4 regions of the Nesterenkonia sp. AN1 genome follow, and region 2 is predicted to be linked to each of the others. Evidence: riboswitches for the same ligand, from Rfam matches in the RefSeq annotation. Region 2 holds a riboswitch; each other region holds the start of a gene.
The links. Region 2 has a riboswitch for S-adenosylmethionine ahead of BG28_RS04740 (flavin reductase family protein). Riboswitches for the same ligand answer to the same signal wherever they lie in the genome.
Positions count from the first base shown of each region.

Region 1 (3,028 bases), on a different contig from region 2:
AGCCGCCCGCCGGCCTCAAAGGTGTACGCGCCGACCTCAGCGGTCTTCAGCGCTCCGGCAGGTCGGTTCCCAAAGTCGTTCAGCACCTGATCACCCTAGCCTCAGACCGCCGCTGCGGTTTCTTGCTTCGTCACATTGTTCGCGCCGGCCTCGGAGGCGGTGTCTGTAGCATGCTCCGATGCCGCAGATGCTGCGGCCTGGGCGGCCTTCTCGAAGCCCTGGGCCAGGTCGGCGATGATGTCGTCGATGTGTTCCAGGCCCACGGAGAGCCGGACCAGTCCGGGCTTGACCCCGGCGGCGCGCTGCTCGGCGGCGCTGAGCTGGCTGTGCGTGGTCGAGGCGGGGTGGATCACCAGGGAACGGACGTCCCCGACGTTGGCCACCAGCGAGTGCAGCTCAAGCGCGTCCACGAAGGCCTGGCCGGCACGCGCCTGGGCGGCGTCGTCCTCGGCTGTTCCCCCGGCGAGCTCGAAGGCCAGCACCGCCCCGGACCCGCGCGGCAGGTACTTCTTGGCGCGTTCGAAGCAGGGGCTGGAGGGCAGCCCGGAGTAGTAGACCCGCCGGACGTCGTCGTGGGCCTCCAGGTATTCGGCCACCTTCTGGGCGTTCTCCACGTGGCGCTCGATCCGCAGCGAGAGGGTCTCGAGCCCGAGGTTGATCTCGAAGGCGTTGTGCGGGGACAGCGCCGGTCCGAAGTCGCGCAGCAGCTGGACCCGGGCCTTGAGGATGAAGGAGAGATTGACTCCGAAGATCCCCTCGGATCCGAGATCGCGGCCGAAGACCAGCCCGTGATAGCTCTCATCCGGTGTGGAGAAGCCGGGGAAGTGCTCGGGGTGGGCGAAGTAGTCGAAGCGTCCGGAGTCCACGATCACCCCGGCGATGGCGGTGCCGTGCCCACCGAGGAACTTGGTGGCCGAGTGCACCACGACGTCGGCGCCGAAGTCGAAGGGCCGGATCAGGTAGGGCGTGGTCAGGGTGGAGTCGATGATCAGCGGCGCGCCGAACTCGTGCGCCACCGAGGCGACGCCTTCGATGTCGAGCACGTCGCCGCGCGGGTTCGCCACGGCTTCGCCGAAGAAGGCCACCGTGTTCTCCCGGGTGGCGGCGCGCCAGGACTCGAGGTCATCGGGGTCCTCCACGAAGGAGACCTCGATGCCGAACTTCGGCAGGGTGTGCTTGAAGAGGTTCTGTGTGCCGCCGTAGAGCGTGGGCGATGCGACGATGTGGCTGCCGGCGTGGGCGATGTTCAGCAGTGCCAGCGAGGTGGCGGCCTGTCCGGAGCCGACGGCGAGCGCCCCGACTCCGCCTTCGAGGGCGGCGATCTTGTCCTCCACCGCCTGGACGGTGGGATTCCCGATGCGGGAGTAGATCGGGGCGATCTCCTCGAGGCCGAAGCGGCGCGCGGCCGCGGCGGTGTCCGGGAAGACGAAGGAGGTGGTCTGTTGGATCGGCAGTGCCCGTGCTCCGGTGACCGGGTCGGGGGCGACGCCGGCGTGGATCTGCTGGGTCTCGAACTGCCAGGTGTTCTCGTGGCTCAAGGGATTCTCCATTCAATGCGGCCCAGGATCTGGACCGGATCTGAACGTCGCTGCCGGTGAGCGTGTTGCCGGCGCCGAATCCTGTACGGCCCTGTCCTGAGGACTGGGGTGAAGGGCCCGCACTGGTGTGTGGCCCGCGCTTGCCACGGTCAGTCCTTGGATCTTCTCCGGGACTGCCGCAACCAGGTCGTCACCCGGGGCACCCCACCGCGAACTGGAGGGTTGCCGGCCAGCAAACCGGGGTTTTGCGCTGGCACTCTTGACCTAGGGATAAGTCTGCATCGCGGAATGCTCCGGTGCAAGTGCGGTGGGTCCGGCGGGTTCGCAGTTCGTCATGTTCGGCGCCCGACGGGCGAGGATCCGTGGCGCTGCTGCCGGGTCGAGGCGCTCCATCTCTGGACTCTCCCCCATGCGCTCTTCCCGACCGAGATCCTTGCGGAATCCCCCACCGGATCCGGGATCTCCTTCCACGGGGAGGACTACGCCGATGGGGACGAGGTCTTCGTCGGGGCAAGCACTGCGCAGTCGATCAGCTACCCGGTCCCGGAGGAGTGCGACGCAGACCTCGCGCCCGATGCGTGTGATGCCGAGGCCCCACAGTGGACGGTCACCCCGTCTGCCCCAGCTCCGTGAAGCCGACGGTCACTGGCTTCCCGGCCCGAGAGAATGTAGCGTTTCTTTCGAAATAGAGAACCAAAATATTGGATATCCATCTCATGCCTTCTGCGACATCTCCCGCAGTGATTGCGCTTAATCCAGTGATCGACTCCTCCTGGATCGACATTGCGTGGTGGGGCATACCGATCGCCTACGCCACGGCTCTCCTCTGGGCCGCGGTGGAGCTGGTCCGGAACCAGAGCCTTGACCTCGCGCCCAAGATCGCCTTCGCGTTCCTGATGGTCCTGGCACCGTTCATCGGCTCGGTTCTGACCATTCTGCTGGTCCGGACCCACGCGCGGCCCTCGGCTCGAGGTCAGACCGAGGGAACCGCACCGACGGAGGATCCCACGCTGGCACGGGTCACTCAGGACCGAGGAACGCGAACGGCTCGGCCGGTTCGAACAGATCGCTGACCTCTCCCACGTGACCCTCGGGCGGCCCCTCGCTGAGCACCAGACGGCGGACCCCGGAGCCTTCGCCGAGCGCGAGCCGGTCCAGCGAGACCCAGATGACGCTGGGCCGCAGCGCGGAGTCGAAGTAGTACCGGCGGTCCTTGTGGTCCGCCACGGTGCGCCACTGGGTCGAGGAGATGTTCGGCTGCCCCGGGGTGGAGATCCCATAGGGGACCGAGGCGTTGCGGATGACTCCGAACACCGCCGCGGTCGCGATGGTGCGGTCCTCGACCTGGGGCACCGCGTTGACGTAGAAGCTGGCCCGGACATAGCGGTCTGCGGCGCGGTTGGTGCCCGGCAGCATCACGGTCCCGCCGATCCCGCGCCAGTAGGCGTCGACCGCCAGCTGTTCCGCGAAGGGCGGCGAATTGGTCATCA
Region 1 is NZ_JEMO01000005.1:77,344-80,371, forward strand. It holds gene BG28_RS03650 (homoserine O-acetyltransferase) at 1-86, opposite strand, end outside; gene BG28_RS03655 (O-acetylhomoserine aminocarboxypropyltransferase/cysteine synthase family protein) at 102-1,538, opposite strand; SAM riboswitch class IV at 1,670-1,803, opposite strand; gene BG28_RS15600 (hypothetical protein) at 2,255-2,611, shown strand; gene BG28_RS03670 (linear amide C-N hydrolase) at 2,559-3,028, opposite strand, start outside.
Region 1: another riboswitch for S-adenosylmethionine. It lies ahead of BG28_RS03655 (O-acetylhomoserine aminocarboxypropyltransferase/cysteine synthase family protein); the one in region 2 lies ahead of BG28_RS04740 (flavin reductase family protein).

Region 2 (3,028 bases):
CAGGGTGGGGGCGGTGTAGTACGTGGTGACGTGATGGCGTTCGATGATCTCGAAGTGGCGGCCCTCGTGCGGGGTGTTGGGGGTGCCCTCGAAGATCACCTGGGTCGCACCAGCGGCCAGCGGCCCGTAGATCTCATAGGTGTGCGCGGTGACCCAGGCCAGGTCGGCGGTGCACCAGTGGACGTCCTTCTCGCGCCGGGCCGGATCGGGGTGGGCGAAGAGCCGCAGGTAGCTGTAGAGCGCACCGGTGAGGTAGCCGCCGGTGGTATGCACCAGACCCTTGGGCCTTCCGGTGGTCCCGGAGGTGTACATGATGAACAGCTCGTTCTCGGCGTCGAAGAACTCCGGGATGTGCTCGGCAGAGGCGGTCTCCACCACGTCATGCCACCAGAGGTCCCGTCCCGGGGTCCATTCCACGACCGAACCGGTGCGCCGGATCACCAGGACGTGCTCGAGGTTGCCGCCGTGCTCGGCCGTGGCCCCGGCGACGGCGGCATCGGCATTGGCCTTCACCGGCACCGCCTTGCCGCGGCGGTATTGACCATCGGTGGTGACCAGCAGCTTCGCACCGGTGTCCTCGACCCGGAACTTCAGCGCCTCCGCGGAGAAGCCGCCGAAGACCAGCGAGTGCACCGCGCCGATCCGGGCGCAGGCCAGGGTGACCACGATGGTCTCGACCAGCACCGGCAGATAGATCACCACGCGATCCCCACGGGTGACCCCCATGGCGCTCAGCGCATTCGCCGCCTGGTTGACCCGCCGGCCCAGCTCGGCGTAGCTGACGTCCGCGCGGTCTCCCGGCTCGCCCTCGAAGTGCAGCGCGATCTTCTCCCCGCGTCCGGCGGCGACATGGCGGTCCACGCAGTTCACCGCGGCGTTGAGCGTTCCGCCCTCGTACCAGCCGATCTTCGGGCCGCGTCGGGTCACCGAGCTCGGCGGGGTCCAGGAATGGGTGGTCTCCCAGGGGGTGGACCAGTCCAGCAGGTTCGCCGCGTCGGACCAGAAGGCCAGACGTTGGTCCTCATCCTGCGGATCCGCCCAGGTGTGCACGGCGGCGGGATGCGCCGGATCTTCCGGGACGCTCGCGTCTGCGGGCACGGTGGAGCGAGGGTGGGTGGTCAAGAAGGGTCCTTCGGGTCAGCTCAACGGGGCCAGGGTCTTGAACTCGTGCTGGTGGAAGACCAGCCCGGCGGCACCCTCGGTGAAGCCCAGGTCCAGGATCTCGAGCACGATGATGTCGTGGTCCCCGGCGCGGACCTGGTCATAGATCCGGGTGCGCAGCCACATCGGCACGCCCTCGAGCAGCAGCGCCGAGCCCTGGAGCTGGTAGTCCACCCCGGTGAAGCGGTTGGCGCGGTCCTTCGAGGCGATCTGCCGGCACAGCCCGTTCTGATCGCGGCCGAGCACCGAGATTCCCAGTTCCCCGCCGCTGCGCTCGAGCTTCGGCCAGGTGGAGGAATTGTGCTGCACCGCCAGGGTGACCAGGGGCGGTTCCAGCGAGACGCCCACTGTGAAGGTGGACGCGATGATCGCCTCGGGGGTCCCGTCGATCTCCGCGCCGACCGCGACGATCCCCTGCGGGAACTGCGCCAGGGCATGGCGCAGCGCAAAGGAGTCCACGCGAGATGCTGCGGTGGGGTTCTCGAGGGTGCGTGCAGGGACAGACATGCGAATCAACTCCATCGGTCCTGGCGTTAGCACCCGGCGTATCCGGGTTGCTGCGGCGTCTCTGAGCCAGATCTCTCAGCCGCTCGGGATGGTTACAGGTCCACGCTACGCGTGGTCCCGCCGACCAGCAAGAATCGCTCGCACTGTGAGACGCCACATGACATTCCGCCGCCAGACGCAGCCCGGCAGTGTGCAGCAGCGGCAGAGTTCAGACGTGCGGCGTCATGTGAACTTGACGAATCAGTCCTTGCGCACTCTATATTTAGCGTCATCACCATCCAGAGCGACCGAGGGATCTGGCCCGCAGACGTCGCAGCAACCCGGGAATGCCGGGTGCTACCGCCAGAATCGATGGAGGAAAGAATGAACATTCAACTGCCTGTGCCCCAGATTCTTCGCGACGCCATCGAGCGCGTGGGGCTCTCCGCGCTCGACCGAGAGCGCAGCCGGGAACTCGCCCGCAGTGAGGTCAGGGAGCTCGTCTCCTGCGGCATCGGACGGCTTCGGGTGCCCGAGTCGGCCGGGGGCCACGGACTGGACTGGGTTCAGACCACCGAGGTCCTTGTGGAGCTCGCAGCCCAGGACAGCAACATCCCGCAGGTGCTGCGCGGCCACTTCGCGGTCCAGGAGGATCTGCTGTGGCGCTCAGGTGCCGCACCAGGTTCTGCGCCCGAGGCCGGGCCCGTCGTGCAGCGCTGGCTCGCGCGGCTGGTGGCGGGAGAGCTGGTCGGCAACGCCTGGACCGAGCCGGGGAAGGGTGGCTTCCACCAGTCCGGCACCGTGGTCAGCGAGACCGCCCACGGGCACGTGGTCAACGGGGTGAAGTACTACACCACGGGTGCGATCTTCGCGGACTGGCTCGACGTCACCGCCCGGGATGCCGCCGGCAATGAGCTTGCGGTACTCGTGCGCCGGGACCAGCCAGGCGTGGAGATCGACGACGACTGGGACGGCTTCGGTCAGCGCACCACCGGATCAGGCACCGCCCGGCTGACCGACGCGTGGTGGAGGAGGCCGAGCTGCGCGGGCTGAGTGACCGCTTCCCGTATCAGACCGCGCTGTACCAGCACTTTCTGCTGATCGTGCTTGCCGGTGTCGCCGAGGCCGCGGCCCGTGACGCGGCCGCGCTGCTGCATGAGCGCTCGCGGACCTTCTCCCACGCCAACACTCGCACCCCGCGCACCGACCCGCAGCTGCTGCAGGCCGTCGGTGAGGTGGATGCGGTGGCGGCGCTGGCGCGTGCGCAGGTCCTCGCCACCGCGGCGAGCCTGGATGCGGCCTTCGCCGAGCGAGGCAGTGCCAGCGATGCCCAGATCGAGGCTGCCAATGCGGTGGAGCTGGCCACCGGACGCGCCCAGGT
Region 2 is NZ_JEMO01000006.1:183,518-186,545, reverse strand. It holds gene acs (acetate--CoA ligase) at 1-1,122, opposite strand, end outside; gene BG28_RS04740 (flavin reductase family protein) at 1,138-1,668, opposite strand; SAM riboswitch class I at 1,677-1,763, opposite strand; SAM riboswitch class I at 1,940-2,026, shown strand; gene BG28_RS15790 (acyl-CoA dehydrogenase family protein) at 2,032-2,700, shown strand; gene BG28_RS15785 (hypothetical protein) at 2,670-3,028, shown strand, end outside.

Region 3 (3,028 bases), on a different contig from region 2:
CGGGGTGGGTCGCGGGCAGCCGATCACGGCCGAAGAGCTTCTGCCGCAGCGTGCCCGGAGTGTATTCGCGCTGAGCCAGTCCGCGATCGCGCAGCACCGGCAGCACCTTCTCGGCGAACTCCTGGAAGGATCCGGGGATCACCCAATTGACGACGTTGACCCCGTCGATGCCGGCGGCCTGCCACGCCTCCAGCTGGTCAGCGATCTGCTCAGGCGTGCCGACGATCCGGTTGCTGCGGTTGGAACGCCAGGCGATATCCGCCACCAGCGGTTCACGATCGGTGATCGTCTTGGAAGCCCATTCGGTGAATCCGCGCCGGGTGTTGGTCTGCACGTCCTTCAGAGGCGTCTCGGGCGGGTAGACGCGTCCGTCGGGATCCACCAGGGCAGCATGCGCGAGGTAGCCGTCCAGCGAGACGAACTCTTCGGCTTCCTTGAGCTTTCGCTGCGCCTCTTCTTCGGTGTCACCGATGATGAAGCTCAGCCCCTGGAAGAACTTGATGTCCTCTGGGGCGCGTCCGGCTTCCACGGCCCGGGCACGGGTGTCTTCGATCTGCGCCTTGGCGACTTCTGGGTTCGGCGCCCCCAAGAAGACGGCTTCGGCGTTGCGTGACGCGAAGTCGCGACCAGAGACGGAGGAGCCGGCCTGGAACAGGACCGGGGTGCGCTGGGGTGAGGGTGAGGGCAGATGTGGGCCTTCCACCGAGTAGCGCTCGCCCTGGTGGTAGATCTTGTGCACCTTGGCCGGGTCTGAGTACCGGGATCCCGCGCGGTCGTTGATCACTGCACCCTCGTCCCAGGAGCCTTCCCAGAGCTTGTAGGTCACATCGACGTATTCGTCGGCCCAGCGGTAGCGCTCGGAGTGCTCGGTCAATCGCGGCATGCCGTAGTTGCGTGAGCCGTTGTCCTGCATCCCGGTGACGATGTTCCAGGCGATCCGACCCTTGGAGATGTGGTCCAGTGTGGAGATCTGCCGGGCGAACTGGAACGGGTGGGACTGGAAGACGTTGGAGGTTGTGGCCAGGCCGATGTTCTCCGTCACCACGGCGAGCGCGCCGAGCAGCACGGTTGGATCATTGGACGGGATCTGCAGGCCCTCGTTGAGGTAGACCGAGTAGTCGGCATCTGAGTCCCCGTAGTGGCCGGAGACGTCGGCGAAGAACATGGCGTCGAACTTTGCCGCCTCCAGGATCTTGGCCAGATTGACCCAGGTGTCCACATCGGTGAACTCCGTCTGGTGGGCATCCTCGCGCCGCCACTGGCCGTGATGGATGTGGCTGTTCGTGTTCATCACGAAGGCGTTGAAGTGCAGCGGAGTGGGGGCGGAGTTGCTGTCAGGCATGAGGTTTCCACGTCTCTTTCGGACCGTGGCACCGCGCAGCGTCCCGTGCTCGGGGCGGATGCGCAGGCACCGTACTTGCCCGGGACGGTTGTGACACCGGGCCGAATCATCACCTGGAGCACCCCACTACGGTGAGAGGGTTGCTGTCCGGACAGCCAGGGCTTTCGTCCGGAACTCGTGATTCCTTGGTTCAGCGTAGAACGCACTCATTCCAAGTGCAAGACTTGATCATATTTACTGACATATATCGACACGTTGAGGATGGGCTCCCTGCGACCGGAGTCGCACCCGGTCAAATCCCTGACTGACACTCAAACATCGAGCTCACCCGCATTCCACGGGTCTTCCCAGACCAGCGCGATGCACCGTAGGGTTGAACATACCTGAGCGTCGACACCGGAGTGAGTAACCGTGAGCAGCTACAGCACCGATCCATCCCAGACCACCCCCACCTCCGTTCCCCCATTAGATGAGCCGCTCTACGGCGCCACGCTGGGCCAAGCCGTGCGGCGCTTCTTCGGCAAGTACACGCACTTCAAGGGGTACGCCTCGCGCAGCGAATACTGGTGGGTGCAGCTCTTCACGAACGTCGTCACCGGCGTGATCTCGATCCCCTACCTGCGCACCTACGACCCCACCCTCGGACGCTTCGACCTGACGGAGGGCACCGGAAACGTCGAAGGCCTGGTCCTGGCGAGCGCGCTCGGCGCGTTCATCTGGGGCCTCCTGACGTTTATTCCGATGCTTGCACTGAGCTGGCGCAGGTTGCATGACGCGGGACTCCCAGGACCCACGTACTTCCTGGTGCTGATCCCCTTCGTCGGCCCAATCGTCCTTATAATCCTGATGATCCTGCCGACTCGGCCTGAGAAGCACATCCGAGCTTGGGAGTACCCGACGGAACCAGCACCCGAGGCCCAGAATGCAGGACGCACCCTCCCTTAGGCTCTCCGCCTCGTCAGTGAGACCTCAGGACTTCAGCAGCCGCTCCCGCTCGGCCTCCACGTCGTAGTCCGCGGCGGGCCAGCGCAGCTTCAGGTCTGAGAACGCTGCGATCAGCAGCTCCTGGACCGCCAGCCGGGAGTACCACTTCCGGTCCGCTCCGATCGCGTGCCAGGGGGCGTGGTCGGCGTCGGTGGCTTCCATGACCCGCGAGTAGAGCTCCTGATACGTGTCGAACTCGGCCCGCGCGTCGGCGTCGGAGGGGTCGTACTTCCAGTGCTTCTCCTTACGGTCCAGCCGGGAGACCAGCCGGTCCAGCTGCTCCTCCTGGGAGATGAGCAGCTTGACCTTGATGATGACGAAGCCCAGCCGGACCAGTTCGCGTTCGAAGAGGATCAGCGCCTCGATGCGACGCTCGATCTCTTCCGGGCTTTCGCTGCCGGTGATGCTGGGCACCAGCACATCCTCGTAGTGGGACCGGTCGAAGACGCCCACGAGACCTGGCCGCGGCAGGCGCCGGATGATGCGCTCCAGGTAATGCTCGCGCTGCTCCTCCGGGGTGGGTTTCCCGAATCCGGCCACCTCGATACCCATCGGGTCCATCGAGCTGACCACCTGCTTGACCACCCCGCCCTTTCCGGAAGCGTCCATGCCCTGCAGCACCAGCAGAATCCTCGGGCCACGGTCCAGGTTGTTCAGCGCAGTCTCCACCTCGGGTGAGAACAGCTCCTCGCGGCGGGCCTT
Region 3 is NZ_JEMO01000004.1:60,032-63,059, forward strand. It holds gene BG28_RS02610 (LLM class flavin-dependent oxidoreductase) at 1-1,342, opposite strand, end outside; SAM riboswitch class IV at 1,409-1,525, opposite strand; gene BG28_RS02615 (DUF805 domain-containing protein) at 1,754-2,287, shown strand; gene BG28_RS02620 (hypothetical protein) at 2,312-3,028, opposite strand, start outside.
Region 3: another riboswitch for S-adenosylmethionine. It lies ahead of BG28_RS02610 (LLM class flavin-dependent oxidoreductase); the one in region 2 lies ahead of BG28_RS04740 (flavin reductase family protein).

Region 4 (3,028 bases), on a different contig from region 2:
TGCGCAGCCGGTGAGACCCGTTGGCCTCCAGCAGCTCGGCCAGCTTCACCAGCAGCTCCCCGTTGACCCGGCCGACGACGGGAGCGGCGCCGATGTAGTAGCGCCCGTCCTTCTGCCGGTGGACGCCTACGTGGTCCCCTGGGCGGCTCGGCGCGGGAGCAGGCAGCCCGTCCCGGAGCCGGTGGCCCAGGTATTCGTCCTCGACGACCTGCCGGAACTTCTCCGGGCCCCAGTCATTGAGCAGGAACTTCAGTCTGGCCTTCTGCCGCAGCCGTCGGTAGCCGTAGTCGCGGAAGACCTGGGTCACCGCGTGCCACACATCCGGCGCCTCGTCCTCGGTGGTGAAGACCCCGAGGCGTTCGGCGAGCCGGGGGTTGGTGGAGAGTCCCCCGCCGACCCAGACGTCGTAGCCCGGGCCGTGTTCGGGGTGGACGACGCCGACCAGGCCGAAGTCGTTGATCTCGTGGACCACGTCCTGGCTGGGGTGTCCGGTGATCGCGGTCTTGTACTTGCGTGGGAGGTTCGAGAGCGTGGAGTCCCCGATGTAGCGGCGGGCGATCTCGGCGATCACCGGAGAGGGGTCGATGATCTCTTCTGCGCAGATCCCAGCCACGGGAGAGCCCAGAATCACCCGCGGAACGTCTCCGCAGGCCTCCGTGGTGCCCAGGTCCACGGACTCGAGGCGGCGCCAGATCTCCGGGACGTCCTCGACCTGCACCCAGTGCAGCTGGATGTTCTGCCGGTCGGTCAGGTCCGCAGTGTTGCGGGCGAAGTCCACGGCGATCTGACCGACCACGCGCAGCTGCTCGGTGGTCAGTGCGCCGCCGTCGATCCGGACCCGGAGCATGAAGTACTTGTCGTCGACCTCCTCCGGGGGCAGCGAGTTGTGCGCACCGGCGGGGACTCCGGGGCGTCGCTGGGTGTAGAGGCCCCACCAGCGGAAGCGGCCGCGCAGGTCATCGGAGTGGATCGAGTCGAAGCCCTCCTTGGAGTAGACCTGTTCGATCCGCTCGCGGACGTTCAGGCCGTCGTCGGCCTGCTTGAGCTCCTCGTTGTGGTTCAGCGGGTCCTTGCCGTCGATCTTCCACTGGCCGTTAGGCCGTGGGGATGAACGGTCGGGCCGCCTGCTGGCGGCGGTCGTGGTAGCTGTATCGGTCGACAAAATGCCTCCATCGTTCCCGGCGTGAGCACCCGGCATGTGCATGCGGTTCCGGGTTGCTGCGGCGTCGTCGAGCCAGGTCTCTCAGCCGCTCTGGATGGTTGGTCGCCCTCGTGCGGTGCGATACTCCACACTAAAATACAAACCTGAACTTATCAAATATATGTGTCATTAAAGTTCATGGACGAAGAGTGGGGTGAACTGTGCGGTCTCCCCCGTGGACCCACTGGCCGAATCCTCCGGGGAAGAGCACCGGGTCGAAGCCCGCAGCGCTGAGCGCGAGCACCGCGTACGCGGAGTGGACTCCGGAGGCGCAGTAGCAGTAGACGGGGACCCCGGGCTTCACCCCGAGCTCCAGGTAGCACTGCTGCAGCTGGGCAGCCGGGAGCAGCCGTCCATGGTCGTCGACGTTCCCGGCGACCGGCGCGTTCAGCGCCCCCGGGATGCGCCCGTCACCGGCGTAGCGCTGGGCGGATCGGGCGTCGATCAGCTGCGCCTCGGATCCGAGGGCCGCGATCTCACCCAGGTCCGCGGTCTTCATCGCCCCGAACCTGATCTCCGCCTCCGTGGCCTCAGGCAGCTCGAAGCCCTCAGCGAGGGCATGCCCGGCCTGGACCCAGGCGCGCAGCGAGCCGTCGAGCACCCGCACATCGGCAAGGCCCGCATGGCGCAGCAGCCACCAGGCGCGCGCCGAGGAGAAGTTCTTCAGGTCGTCATAGACCACCACGGTGTCCTCCGGACCAATGCCCCAGCGGCGCACCGACTCCTGGAACGCGGCAGGGTCGGGCAGCGGATGCGCGCCATCCCCTGCGGGCCGGTCCGGGGTGCTGAGCTCGTATTCCAGGTCGACGAACACCGCACCCGGGATGTGCCCAGCCAGGTATTCGGGAAGGCCCTCCGGGCGGTCTTGCCGCCATCGGACATCGAGCAGCGTCAGCGGCGCACCGGTGCGCTGGAGGGCGCGGAGCTCCTCCACGGTGATGCTGACCTCGGGCAAGGTGGGCACGCCGGTCATGACGCCTCCTGCGGCTGGGGTGCGGAGGCCGGCACGGGCACGGCTTTGGAATACCGCTCCAGCACGAGGTCGACGAGCTGCGCCGGAGCCGTGGGGCGACCGGAAGCCAGCAGCGGCTCGGCGGTCAGGTCGGCGCCGGCCGATTCGAGCAGCGTCTGGAAGTAGCCCGGGGCCAGCAGATAGCTCGCCACCACCACGCGCCGCCCAGGGTGCTCGGCGCGGGCACGCGCCACCGCCGCGGTGACGCTGGGCTGCGCGAAGGAGAGATAGGACTCGTGGACCTCGACTCCGAGATGGCTCCCGAGCATCGCGGCGGCGGTCTCGCAGTCGCGGACCGCCGAGCCGTCGGAGGAGCCTGCCGCGCCGAGGATGATGATGTCCCGGTCGGGATCGGCGCCGATCTCCCCCAGCCGATGAGCCAGCAGCTCGGTCAGTCGACCATCGGGGCCGAGCGCGCGGCACAGCGTGGCCGGTCGGGTGAGGTTCTGCATCGCCTCGCGCAGATCCACGTTGACGTGGAACCCGGTGGAGAGCAGCAGCGGCACGATGGTCGCACCCATGCCCGCAGGAAGGCTGCCCAGGGTGGCGTCAACGTCGGGCTGCTGCACGTCGACGTGGCCGAGTCGCACGGTGGGCGGGCTCGCCGGTGGAATCCCTGGCGAAGTCTTGGGCGGGGTCTCGGAAGAAACGTCCGGTGGAGTCTCGGATGGACTCGCAGGTGACCCTGGGGCGTGGAGCCGGTGGGCGACGTCGTCGATGAGCTGACGCACCACGGCCTGGCCGCGCTTCGATGAGGTGCCGTGGGAAATGCCTACGAGCGCTGTTGTCTGTGTTCGCATAGGTGCACAGTAGTG
Region 4 is NZ_JEMO01000024.1:38,364-41,391, forward strand. It holds gene BG28_RS12680 (nitrite/sulfite reductase) at 1-1,162, opposite strand, end outside; SAM riboswitch class I at 1,167-1,263, opposite strand; gene BG28_RS12685 (sulfurtransferase) at 1,338-2,174, opposite strand; gene BG28_RS12690 (sirohydrochlorin chelatase) at 2,171-3,013, opposite strand.
Region 4: another riboswitch for S-adenosylmethionine. It lies ahead of BG28_RS12680 (nitrite/sulfite reductase); the one in region 2 lies ahead of BG28_RS04740 (flavin reductase family protein).